Regions from separate parts of the Streptomyces sp. NPDC002181 genome, predicted to be linked through region 1. Evidence: predicted binding sites of a transcription regulator. Region 1 holds the regulator's gene; the other holds the start of a gene.
What was found. The regulator HspR, encoded in region 1, represses chaperone genes until heat shock. The targets are predictions, from matches to a motif close to TTGAGNNNNNNNNNCTCAA.
Positions count from the first base shown of each region.

Region 2: the regulator HspR is predicted to act here: its motif matches at 1,593-1,611, upstream of lon (endopeptidase La).

Region 1 is NZ_JBIASC010000005.1:384,413-389,694, reverse strand. It holds gene ACFYXV_RS16815 (helix-turn-helix transcriptional regulator) at 1-822, shown strand, start outside; gene ACFYXV_RS16810 (heat shock protein transcriptional repressor HspR) at 934-1,386, opposite strand; gene dnaJ (molecular chaperone DnaJ) at 1,389-2,576, opposite strand; gene grpE (nucleotide exchange factor GrpE) at 2,616-3,287, opposite strand; gene dnaK (molecular chaperone DnaK) at 3,287-5,134, opposite strand.
Region 2 is NZ_JBIASC010000001.1:485,730-491,011, forward strand. It holds gene lon (endopeptidase La) at 1-1,570, opposite strand, end outside; gene ACFYXV_RS02210 (DUF4097 domain-containing protein) at 1,798-2,550, opposite strand; gene ACFYXV_RS02215 (sulfurtransferase) at 2,636-3,502, opposite strand; gene ACFYXV_RS02220 (hypothetical protein) at 3,692-4,780, shown strand; gene ACFYXV_RS02225 (hypothetical protein) at 4,777-5,282, shown strand, end outside.

The DNA of each region.
Region 1 (5,282 bases):
GATGACGCAAATTCCCTCCGTCCGGTTCCACCGGCGGTGGCACTCGCACAGCGGCTGCATCCGATCGAACGCGAGATCCGCGACAGACGGCGCGATTCGCTCGAACTGTCCGAAGCGTTCGAACCATTTCTGGCCATCAGCGCGCAGAATCCGGCGAGCACCCACGCCATCACGGTCCTCGAAGGCTTCGACCCCATCAACGCCGCCCTCAACCTCGCCACGGCCGAGTGCCACACCGAGATGCTCACCATCCAGCCCGGCGGCGCCCGCCCCAGCCTGGAGCTGACCGAGGCCCTGGAGCGCGACCAGCCGCTGACCGACCGCGGTGTCCGGATCCGGACCCTCTACCAACACACCGTCCGGCACAGCCGCGGCACGCTCGCGTACGTCGACCTCCTCAAGGCCGGCAAGGTGGAGGTGCGCACGCTGGAGGAGCTCTTCGAGCGCCTCATCATCTTCGACCGGACCGTCGCGTTCATCCCGGCCAGCGACGACCGCCAAGTCGCCCTGGAGCTGCGCCACCCCGGACTGGTGGACTACCTCATCAAGGTGTTCGAGCAGCTCTGGCACCGCGCCGTGCCGCTCCAGGAGGAAGTGACCTACCAGCACACCCGCGGCGGGATCTCGGGCGTGCAGCGCACCATCGCGCAGCTCCTCATCGAGGGGCACGTGGACGAGGCCATCGCCCGCCGTCTGGGCATGAACGTACGGACCTGCCGCGCGCACATCGCGAAGCTGGCCAGCACCCTCGGCAGCGGCAGCAGGGCCCAGCTGGGCTTCCTCATCGCCCGCTCGGGGATCCTGGAGGACGAGGGCGACTAGGGGGTGTCGTCAAAGCGGCTTCGACCAGAAGGGACTTCGACGACACCCCTGGAACGAGCGGGCCCCGCCCGGAATCCCGGACGGGGCCTGTGCACGCGGGCGAGGGCGGCGTCAGTCGCCCTGGCGCTTCGGCGCGGGGCGCCAGACGACCAGTGCGTTGCCCGGCACCGGCGGCTGGTACTTGACCAGATCCCGCCGGTACGAGGCGTGCACCTGGGCCTCGCGCTGCTGGAGCACGGCCGCAGCGCCGTCCACCGCCGCCGAGAGCTCGGCCACGCGCTGCTGGAGCGCCGCGACCTGGTTCTCCAGCTCGATGATCCGCTTGATCCCGGCCAGGTTGATGCCCTCGTCCTGGGACAGCGCCTGCACCGTGCGGAGCAGTTCGATGTCGCGGGCCGAGTAGCGACGGCCGCGGCCGGCCGTCCGGTCCGGGGAGACCAGGCCGAGCCGGTCGTACTGGCGCAGGGTCTGCGGATGCAGGCCCGAGAGCTGGGCGGCCACCGAGATGACGTAGACAGGAGTGTCGTCGTTGAGCTGGTAGTGGCTCCTGCGGCGGCCGTCCATGATCATGCTCCCTTCGCGGACTCGAACAGCACGGCGCGCGGGTCCTCCGACTCCGTCGCGTCGCGGTACATCTCCAGCGCCTCGCGGGCCTTGTCCGACAGCTCGGCCGGCACCGCGACCTCGACCGTCACCAGCAGGTCCCCGCGGGTGCCGTCCTTGCGGACCGCTCCCTTGCCGCGGGCCCGCATCGTGCGGCCGCTGGGGGTGCCCGGCGGCAGCTTCAGCGTCACCGAGGGGCCGTTCAGGGTCGGGACCTTGATGTCGGCGCCCAGGGCGGCCTCGGCGATCGTCACCGGGACGGTGACCGTCAGGTTGTCGTCCTTGCGGCCGAACACCGGGTGGGTGCCGACGTGGACGACCACGTACAGGTCGCCGGCGGGGCCGCCGCGCTCGCCCGGAGCGCCCTTGCCGCGCAGCCGGATCCGCTGGCTGTCGGAGACGCCCGGCGGGATGCGGACCTGCATGGTGCGGGAGGACTTGGCCCGCCCGCTGCCCTTGCAGACGTCACAGGGGGTCTCCGCGATCAGGCCGCGGCCCTTGCAGTCGGCGCAGGGGTCGGTCAGCGAGAAGCCGCCGCCGCTGCCCCGGGAGACCTGGCCGGTGCCGACGCAGGTCGGGCACACGCGCGGCGTGCCGTTCTTGTCGCCGGTGCCCGAACAGGCCTTGCAGGGCGCCTGGGAGGACATCCGGAGCGGGACCGTGGCCCCGTCCACCGCCTCCGTGAAGGAGAGGGTGACCTCCGATTCGATGTCCTGGCCGCGGCGCGGTTGGACGCGCGTGCCGGGGCCGGCGCCGCCGCGGTTGAACAGTCCGCCGAACACATCGCCCAGGCCGCCGCCGCCGAAGCCGCCGGCGCCCGCGCCGCCACCCTGCTGGTTGCCGCCGAACAGGTCGCCCAGGTCGAAGTTGAACGAGCCGCCGCCCCCGCCGGGACCGGGGCGGAAGCCGCCGTTCCCGAACAGGGCGCGGGCCTCGTCGTACTCCTTGCGCTTCTTGGCGTCACCGAGGATGTCGTTCGCCTCGGAGATCTCCTTGAAGCGCTCCTCGGCCGAGGCGTCGCCCTTGTTGGCGTCCGGGTGGAACTCGCGCGCGAGCTTCCGGTACGCCTTCTTGATCTCGGCCTCGGTGGCGTCCTTCGGGACACCGAGGACCTTGTAGTAGTCCTTCTCGACGAAGTCCTTCGTGCTCATCCCCGGTGTCCCTCCTCTCGTACCGCTACTGGTGCAACATCAGCCCTTGTCGGGGGCATCCGTGTCCTCGTCCGAAGGCGCGTCGGCCTCGGCCGACTCGGACTTGGTGGCCGCGCCCGGCTGGGGCTCGGCCACCGCGACCCGCGCGGGGCGGATCGTACGCTCGCCGATCCGGTACCCCGGCTGCAGGATCGCCACGCAGGTGTCCTCGGTGACGTCCGGCGCGTACGAGTGCATCAGGGCCTCGTGGATCGTCGGGTCGAAGGGCTCGCCCTCCTTGCCGAACTGCTGCAGCCCCATCTTGGCCGCGGCGGTCTCCAGCGATTCGGCCACCGACTTGAAGCCGCCGACCAGCTCGCCATGGTCCCGCGCCCGGCCGATGTCGTCCAGGGTCGGGAGCAGCTCCGTCAGGAGGGACGCGACCGCGATCTCCTTGACGGCGATGCGGTCCCGCTCGACCCGGCGGCGGTAGTTCTGGTACTCCGCCTGGAGCCGCTGGAGGTCCGCGGTGCGCTCGCCGAGCGCGGTACGGGCCTGGTCCAGCTGCGCCAGGAGAGCCGTGTCCTGAGCGGACTTTGCTCCGGAGTCCCCGGCCGGGGCCGCGGCCTCCTCCTCGGAGGAAGCTGCGGCCTTCGGCTCGGCGGCGTCGTCAGCCGTGGCGCCGGTGGGGACTTCGGGCTTCTCCTCGAAACCCGGGGTCTCCTCCGACATCAGGCAGCGCCGCCCTTCGGCTTGTCCTCGTCCACGATCTCGGCGTCGACGACGTCGTCGGCGGCGTCCGCGGCTCCGGCCTGGCCCGCGTCACCGGTGGCTGCACCGGCGGCCTGTGCGTCGGCGTAGATGGCCTGGCCCAGCTTCTGGCTGACCGCGGCGAGCTTCTCGGTCGCGGTGCGGATCTCGGCGGTGTCCTCGCCCTTGAGCTTTTCCTTCAGCTCGGCGACGGCGGCCTCGACCTCGGTCTTGACCTCGGCCGGGACCTTGTCCTCGTTGTCCTTGACGAACTTCTCCGTCTGGTAGACGAGCTGCTCGCCCTGGTTGCGGGACTCGGCCGCCTCCTTGCGGCGCAGGTCCTCGTCCGCGTACTGCTCCGCCTCCTGGCGCATGCGGTCGACCTCGTCCTTGCCGAGCGAGGAGCCGCCGGTGACGGTCATCTTCTGCTCCTTGCCCGTGCCAAGGTCCTTGGCCGTGACGTGCATGATGCCGTTCGCGTCGATGTCGAAGGAGACCTCGATCTGCGGGACGCCACGCGGGGCCGGCGGCAGGCCGGTCAGCTCGAACATGCCGAGCTTCTTGTTGTACGCCGCGATCTCGCGCTCACCCTGGTAGACCTGGATCTGCACGGACGGCTGGTTGTCCTCGGCCGTCGTGAAGATCTCGGACCGCTTGGTCGGGATCGTGGTGTTGCGCTCGATGAGCTTGGTCATGATGCCGCCCTTGGTCTCGATGCCGAGGGACAGCGGGGTCACGTCGAGGAGCAGGACGTCCTTGACCTCACCCTTGAGGACACCGGCCTGGAGGGTGGCGCCGATGGCGACGACCTCGTCCGGGTTGACGCCCTTGTTCGCGTCCTGACCGCCGGTCAGCTCCTTGACGAGCTCGGCGACGGCCGGCATGCGGGTGGAGCCGCCGACCAGGACCACGTGGTCGATCTCGGACAGCTGGATGCCGGCGTCCTTGATGACGTTGTGGAACGGGGTCTTGCAGCGGTCCAGCAGGTCCGCGGTCAGCTGCTGGAACTGGGCGCGCGTGAGCTTCTCGTCCAGGTGCAGCGGGCCCTCGGCGGAAGCCGTGATGTAGGGCAGGTTGATCGTGGTCTCCGTGGAGGAGGACAGCTCGATCTTCGCCTTCTCGGCGGCCTCGCGCAGGCGCTGGAGCGCCATCTTGTCCTTGGAGAGGTCCACGCCGTGGCCGTTGGCGAACTGCTTCACCAGGTAGTCGACGACGCGCTGGTCCCAGTCGTCACCACCGAGGTGGTTGTCACCGTTGGTGGCCTTGACCTCGACGACGCCGTCGCCGATCTCCAGGAGCGACACGTCGAAGGTGCCGCCACCGAGGTCGAAGACGAGAATGGTCTGGTCGTCCTTGTCGAGGCCGTAGGCCAGGGCGGCGGCGGTCGGCTCGTTGACAATACGCAGGACGTTCAGGCCCGCGATCTCGCCGGCCTCCTTCGTCGCCTGGCGCTCGGAGTCGTTGAAGTAGGCCGGGACGGTGATGACCGCGTCCGTGACCTTCTCACCCAGGTACGCCTCGGCGTCGCGCTTCAGCTTCTGCAGGATGAAGGCGCTCATCTGCTGCGGGTTGAAGTCCTTGCCATCCAGGTTGATCTTCCAGTCAGTGCCCATGTGGCGCTTGACCGAGCGGATGGTGCGGTCCACGTTCGTGACCGCCTGGCGCTTGGCGACCTCGCCGACGAGGACCTCGCCGTTCTTGGCGAAGGCGACGACGGACGGCGTGGTCCTGGCGCCCTCGGCGTTGGTGATGACGGTGGGCTCGCCGCCTTCGAGAACGCTGACGACGGAGTTAGTGGTGCCCAGGTCGATGCCGACCGCACGTGCCATTTTGATTTCCTCCAGCTGACTTGAGTGGAACAGACTCAACCATGCCCCATCACCGAGCGGACGTCAACAGAGGTGAGTGTGGGCGACTCAACTTTTATCCCGGTCTTACACTCACGGCCAGCCCCGGAGGGCCGAGCGGGGGATGCTG
Region 2 (5,282 bases), on a different contig from region 1:
GGCCGGCGCGCTCCAGCTGGCGGGGCAGCAGGTGGTCCCGGGCGATGACGACCTTCTCGTCCTCGGTGTATCCGTCGAGGCGCACGAGCTCCATGCGGTCGGCGAGCGCCTCGGGGATGGCTTCCAGGACGTTGGCGGTGGCCAGGAACACCACGTCGCTGAGGTCCAGCTCCACTTCCAGGTAGTGGTCCCGGAAGGTGTGGTTCTGGGCGGGGTCCAGGACCTCCAGCAGCGCGGCCGCCGGGTCCCCGCGGAAGTCCGACCCGACCTTGTCGATCTCGTCGAGCAGGACGACCGGGTTCATGGACCCGGCTTCCTTGATGGCCCGTACGATCCGGCCGGGCAGGGCGCCGACGTACGTGCGGCGGTGGCCGCGGATCTCGGCCTCGTCGCGGACGCCGCCGAGGGCGACGCGGACGAACTTGCGGCCCATGGCGTGCGCGACGGACTCCCCGAGGGAGGTCTTGCCGACGCCGGGCGGCCCGACGAGGGCCAGGACGGCGCCGCCGCGGCGGCCTCCGATGACGCCCATGCCGCGCTCGCTGCGCCGCTTGCGCACGGCGAGGTACTCGGTGATGCGGTCCTTGACGTCGCTCAGCCCGGCGTGCTCGGCGTCGAGGACGGCGCGGGCGCCGCGGATGTCGTACTCGTCCTCGGTCCGCTCGTTCCAGGGCAGTTCGAGGACGGTGTCGAGCCAGGTGCGGATCCAGGAGCCCTCGGGTGACTGGTCACTGGAGCGCTCCAGCTTGTCGACCTCCTTGAGCGCGGCCTCCCGTACGTTCTCGGGCAGGTCGGCGCCCTCGACCCGGGCCCGGTAGTCGTCGGACTCCTCGCCGTCCTTCTCGCCGTTCAGCTCGCGCAGTTCCTTGCGGACGGCCTCCAGCTGACGGCGCAGCAGGAACTCGCGCTGCTGCTTCTCGACGCCGTCCTGGACGTCCTTGGCGATGGACTCGGCGACGTCCTGCTCGGCGAGGTGGTCGCGCAGCCAGCTGATGGCCAGCTTGAGGCGGGCGACGGGGTCGGCGGTCTCCAGCAGCTCGACCTTCTGGGCGACCGTCAGGAACGGCGAGTACCCGGAGTTGTCGGCGAGCGCGGACACCCCTTCGATCTGCTGGACCCGGTCCACGACCTGCCAGGCTCCGCGCTTCTTGAGCCAGCTGGTGGCGAGTGCCTTGTACTCCTTGACGAGCTCGGTGACGGACCCGGGCAGCGGGTCGGGCAGCCGCTCGTCGACGCTCTCGCCCTCGACCCAGAGCGCGGCCCCGGGCCCGGTGGTGCCGGCTCCGATCCTGACGCGGCCGACACCGCGGATGAGCGCGCCGGGGTCCCCGTCGGAGAGCCGCCCCACCTGCTCGACGGTCCCGAGCACACCGGTGCCGGCGTACTTCCCGTCGACCCGCGGCACGAGCAGCACCCGGGGCTTCCCGCTGCGGACCGCCGCCTGGGCGGCCTCGACGGCCCCCCGCACCTCGGCGTCGGACAGGTCCAGCGGAACGACCATCCCAGGCAGCACGACCTCGTCGTCGAGCGGCAGCACGGGCAGAGTGAGCGTTACGGACGTCGAAGCCATGATCTTCCCTCCGGCAGTGAAGTTGAGCTATGCCGACTCAATGCATGTGCGCCCCCCAATGTTCCCCAACCACCGTTCGCCCCCGGCGAACACCCGGAGCACCCCCGTCGCCACACCCGGTGCGCGCCCGGCCTCTCCACCCGGAACCCGGCGCCGACCTCGCACGACGCCGACGGCGCCGGCGGCGGGCGGCGGGCGGCGGGCGGCCGGCGGCGGGCGGCGCGGGGTCAGCCCGCCGGCCGGATGCGGATGTCGCCCGAGGAGGTGCGGACCGAGAGGCGGGACGGGGCACCGGAAGTGGTGGGGAGGGTGTCGCGGGTGCCCGAGGTGGTGGCCGCGGTGATGTCGTACGGGGCCCGGGGGACGCTCAGGGTGATGTCGCCCGAGCGGGATTGCGCCGTCACCCTGGCCGGCGGGCTCGTGAACGCCACGCGGGCGTCGCCCGAGGAGGTGCGGAGGTCCGCCTCCGGGGCGGTCAGGGCGGTGGCGGTGACCGACCCCGACGAGGTACGGACCTTCAGGGGGCCGGCGATGCGGTCGGCGCTGACGTCGCCGGAGGAGGACGAGAGGTCCGCCCCCGCCACCCCCCTCACCGAAATGCGGCCGCTGCCGCTCGCCAGCGTCACCGTGGCCGAGGCCGGGACCTCCAGGCGGTAGTCGACGCGGCAGGAGTCCGTGCACCCGTCCGTGAGGGTGAGGACGCCTTGCGACATCCGCCGGCCCGGCTTCGGCTCGGCGCCGCCGCGGTAGTGGACGGTCCGCCGGACCGTGACCCCCGGGCCCGTGCCGGGGGTCACCTCGACGGAGCCGCTCCGGGCCTCCTTCACCTCGACCGCGCTGACGGCCTCGGCCACCGTCTCGTCGGCCGTGGCCGTCCGCTGCCCGGTGTCCTCGAAGGAGCAGCCGTAGAGCAGCAGTCCGGCGGTCATGAGGACGACCACCGTCCGGCTGAAGCGCAATGACGTGATGTGGGAAGGCATGCGTTCGAGTGTGGTGTCCGGGCCGCCCTCTTTCGATGGGGGTCGTACCCCTGCCCGGGGTGGGGCCAGCCCCCGGTCCGAGCCGTCAGCCCGTGGCGGCCGGGAGTTCGGGGCGGCCGGCCCAGTCCGTCCAGGAGCCGTCGTAGACCGCCAGGGAGGAGCGGCCCGCGAGGGTGGCGCCCAGAGCGAGGACGCAGGCCGTCACGCCCGAGCCGCAGCTGAAGTAGAGCCGTTCCCGGTCACCGGTCAACGCCGCGAACACCTCGCGGAGTTCCCCGGCCGGCCGCATCAGGCCGCCGCGCTGGAGGTCCCCGAACGGCAGGTTCACCGCGCCGGGCATGTGGCCCCCGCGCAGCCCCGGCCGCGGCTCGGGGGCCGTGCCGGTGAAGCGTTCGCGCGTACGGGCGTCCAGTACGAGCGCCCCCGGATCGGCGAGGGCCGCCCCGACGGCGGCGAAGTCCACCAGCAGCCCCGGCCGCGGCCGGGCCGTGAAGGAGCCGGGCGGGCCCTCGTACGCGGGTCCGCCCTCCGCGACGGGCAGTCCGGCGGCGGTCCAGGCGGGCAGCCCGCCGTCCAGGACGGCCGCCCGGTCGAAGCCCATGGCGCGCAGCATCCACCAGGCCCGTGCGCTGGAGTAGAGGCCGGCGCCGTCGTAGACGACGACCGTGCTCGTGTCGTCGACACCGAGCGCGCGCAGCGCCTCCTCGAACGCGGCGGCCGCGGGCATGGTGTGCGGGGCGGGGGCGCCGTGGTCGGACAGGTCGCCGTCGAGGTCGAAGGGGCGCGCCCCCGGGATCCGCCGGCCGGCGCCGCGGTGGGCGCCCACGGAGGCGTCGAACACGACGAGCCCCGGCTCGCCGAGCCGGCCGGCCAGCCAGTCCACGCCGACCAGCGGGCCGGGCGGCGGCCCGGGCCGGGCGGGGGCCTCTGCGGGCGGGCGGATCGTGGTCATGCGGCACCTCCGGACGGTCGGCGGGCCGAAGACGTGGCGGCCCGTCACGCACATCCTCCTACGAAGTCGCGGCGCTCCGGCAAGGCACCTTGCCCATGAGGTAGTTGGCCGTATTTCGTCTCTGCTCCGGGCCCCGGGTACCGCACCATGGCGGTCCCCGGGGAGCCGGGGCCAAGGCTTGGGGGAGCCGTGACGGAGACGACCAGCGAGCAGCACGAACCGGCGGCCGGGTCCGCGCGCCCCGTCGGGGCGGCATCCGACGGCGGACCGGTGGAGCCGCACGAGCGGACGGAACAGGCCGGATCGGAATCCGACGCGGAAGCCGAACCCGACGCCGAACCCGACGCCGAAGCCGAACCCGATGCCGAACCCGAAAGCGACGCGGAGGCCGAACCGGACGCGGAAGCCGACGACCAGCCCGAAGCCGCGCCCGCCACCCCGCCCGAAGAGCCGGATCAGGAGCCGGAGCCGGAGCCGGACTCCGAAGGCCGCCGACTCGGCACCCGGGTGCGCGGACAGCTGCGGACCTTCGCGCTCGCCGCCGCCGGAGTGGCGCTCAGCGCGGTCGTCGCCGCGGTCGTCTCGGCGTACCTCGACATCTGGTCCGCGAGCGAGCCACCGCCCGGTGCCCCGCGGATCACGGCCGCATCCGAGGTCTGGTGGGACCTGCTCAACGACCACCACCTCGTACGGGCCGCGCCGGGCTCCACGTACGAGAAGGAACCGCTCCTCATGGGCGATGCCCAGGACTCCCTGGCGCAGATCGTCGCCGAGGGCGGGGTCGACGCGGGCATGATGAGGATCCGGCTGATCCTCACGAACCTCACCCGCACGCCCGCCACCATCACCTCCGTCCGGGCCCGCATCGAACGCACGCACCCCGTGCCCGCCGGCCCGCTCTACCGCTGCGGCGGGCCCCAGGGAGTCGGTGAAGTCAGCCGGGTGACCCTCGATCTGTCCCGCCCCCGGCAGCCCGCCATGGAGCAGGGTGCCGAAGGGCAGCCGCAGGCGCAGTATCCGAGCTCCAAGGTCCAGGTGGCGGCCCAGGGGGATCCGGCCTACTTCGACGTCGCCGTCGAGGCGGGCACCGCGACGGGTCCGGCGGCCGTCGCCTACGAGTTCGTGCTCGACGTCGCCTACACGCAGGGGAGCCGTCAGCAGCACCTGCTCGTGGACACGGCGGGACGTCCGTTCGTCCTGGCCCAGGGGACCGACACGTTGAACCGGGCATTCCGCTGCAACGGCACCAAGTGGGTCGCACCGGGAGAAGCGGGATGAGCGCCGACGCGGCGAGCCGCCGGCCGGGGGGCCGGCGCCGTTCCGCCGTCACCGCGGCGGCCTCCGTCCTCGTCCTCGTCCTGTGCTCCGCCCTCACCGTCGCGCTCCTGCGTGCGCTGTTCCCCGCCCCGGACGGTCCCGGCCGGCACGGCCTGTACGCGACGGGCGCACCGCTCCTGGACGTCGCCGGCGACGGCGGCCCCTGGAGCGCCACCCTCCCCCAGCCCGGCCGAAAGCCGCCCGCCGAGCTGATGCGCGGCGTGCTGGGCTGCGTCCCGTTGTTCCGGTGGGCCACCGCTGCCCGAGCCGTACCCCGCGGGCAGGTCACCCTCGCGTACTCCGTCGGGGCCTCCCCCTCCCGGGCGGCCGTGGTCCGCGGGGTGCGCGTGGTCAAGGGGCCCGCGATATCCGTGCCGCGCGGCGACGACGTCGGCTGCGCCGGACGGGGGCGGGAGGAACGGCTGGCGGCCGTCACCGTGGCCCGCGGCAAGCCCGTGCAGCC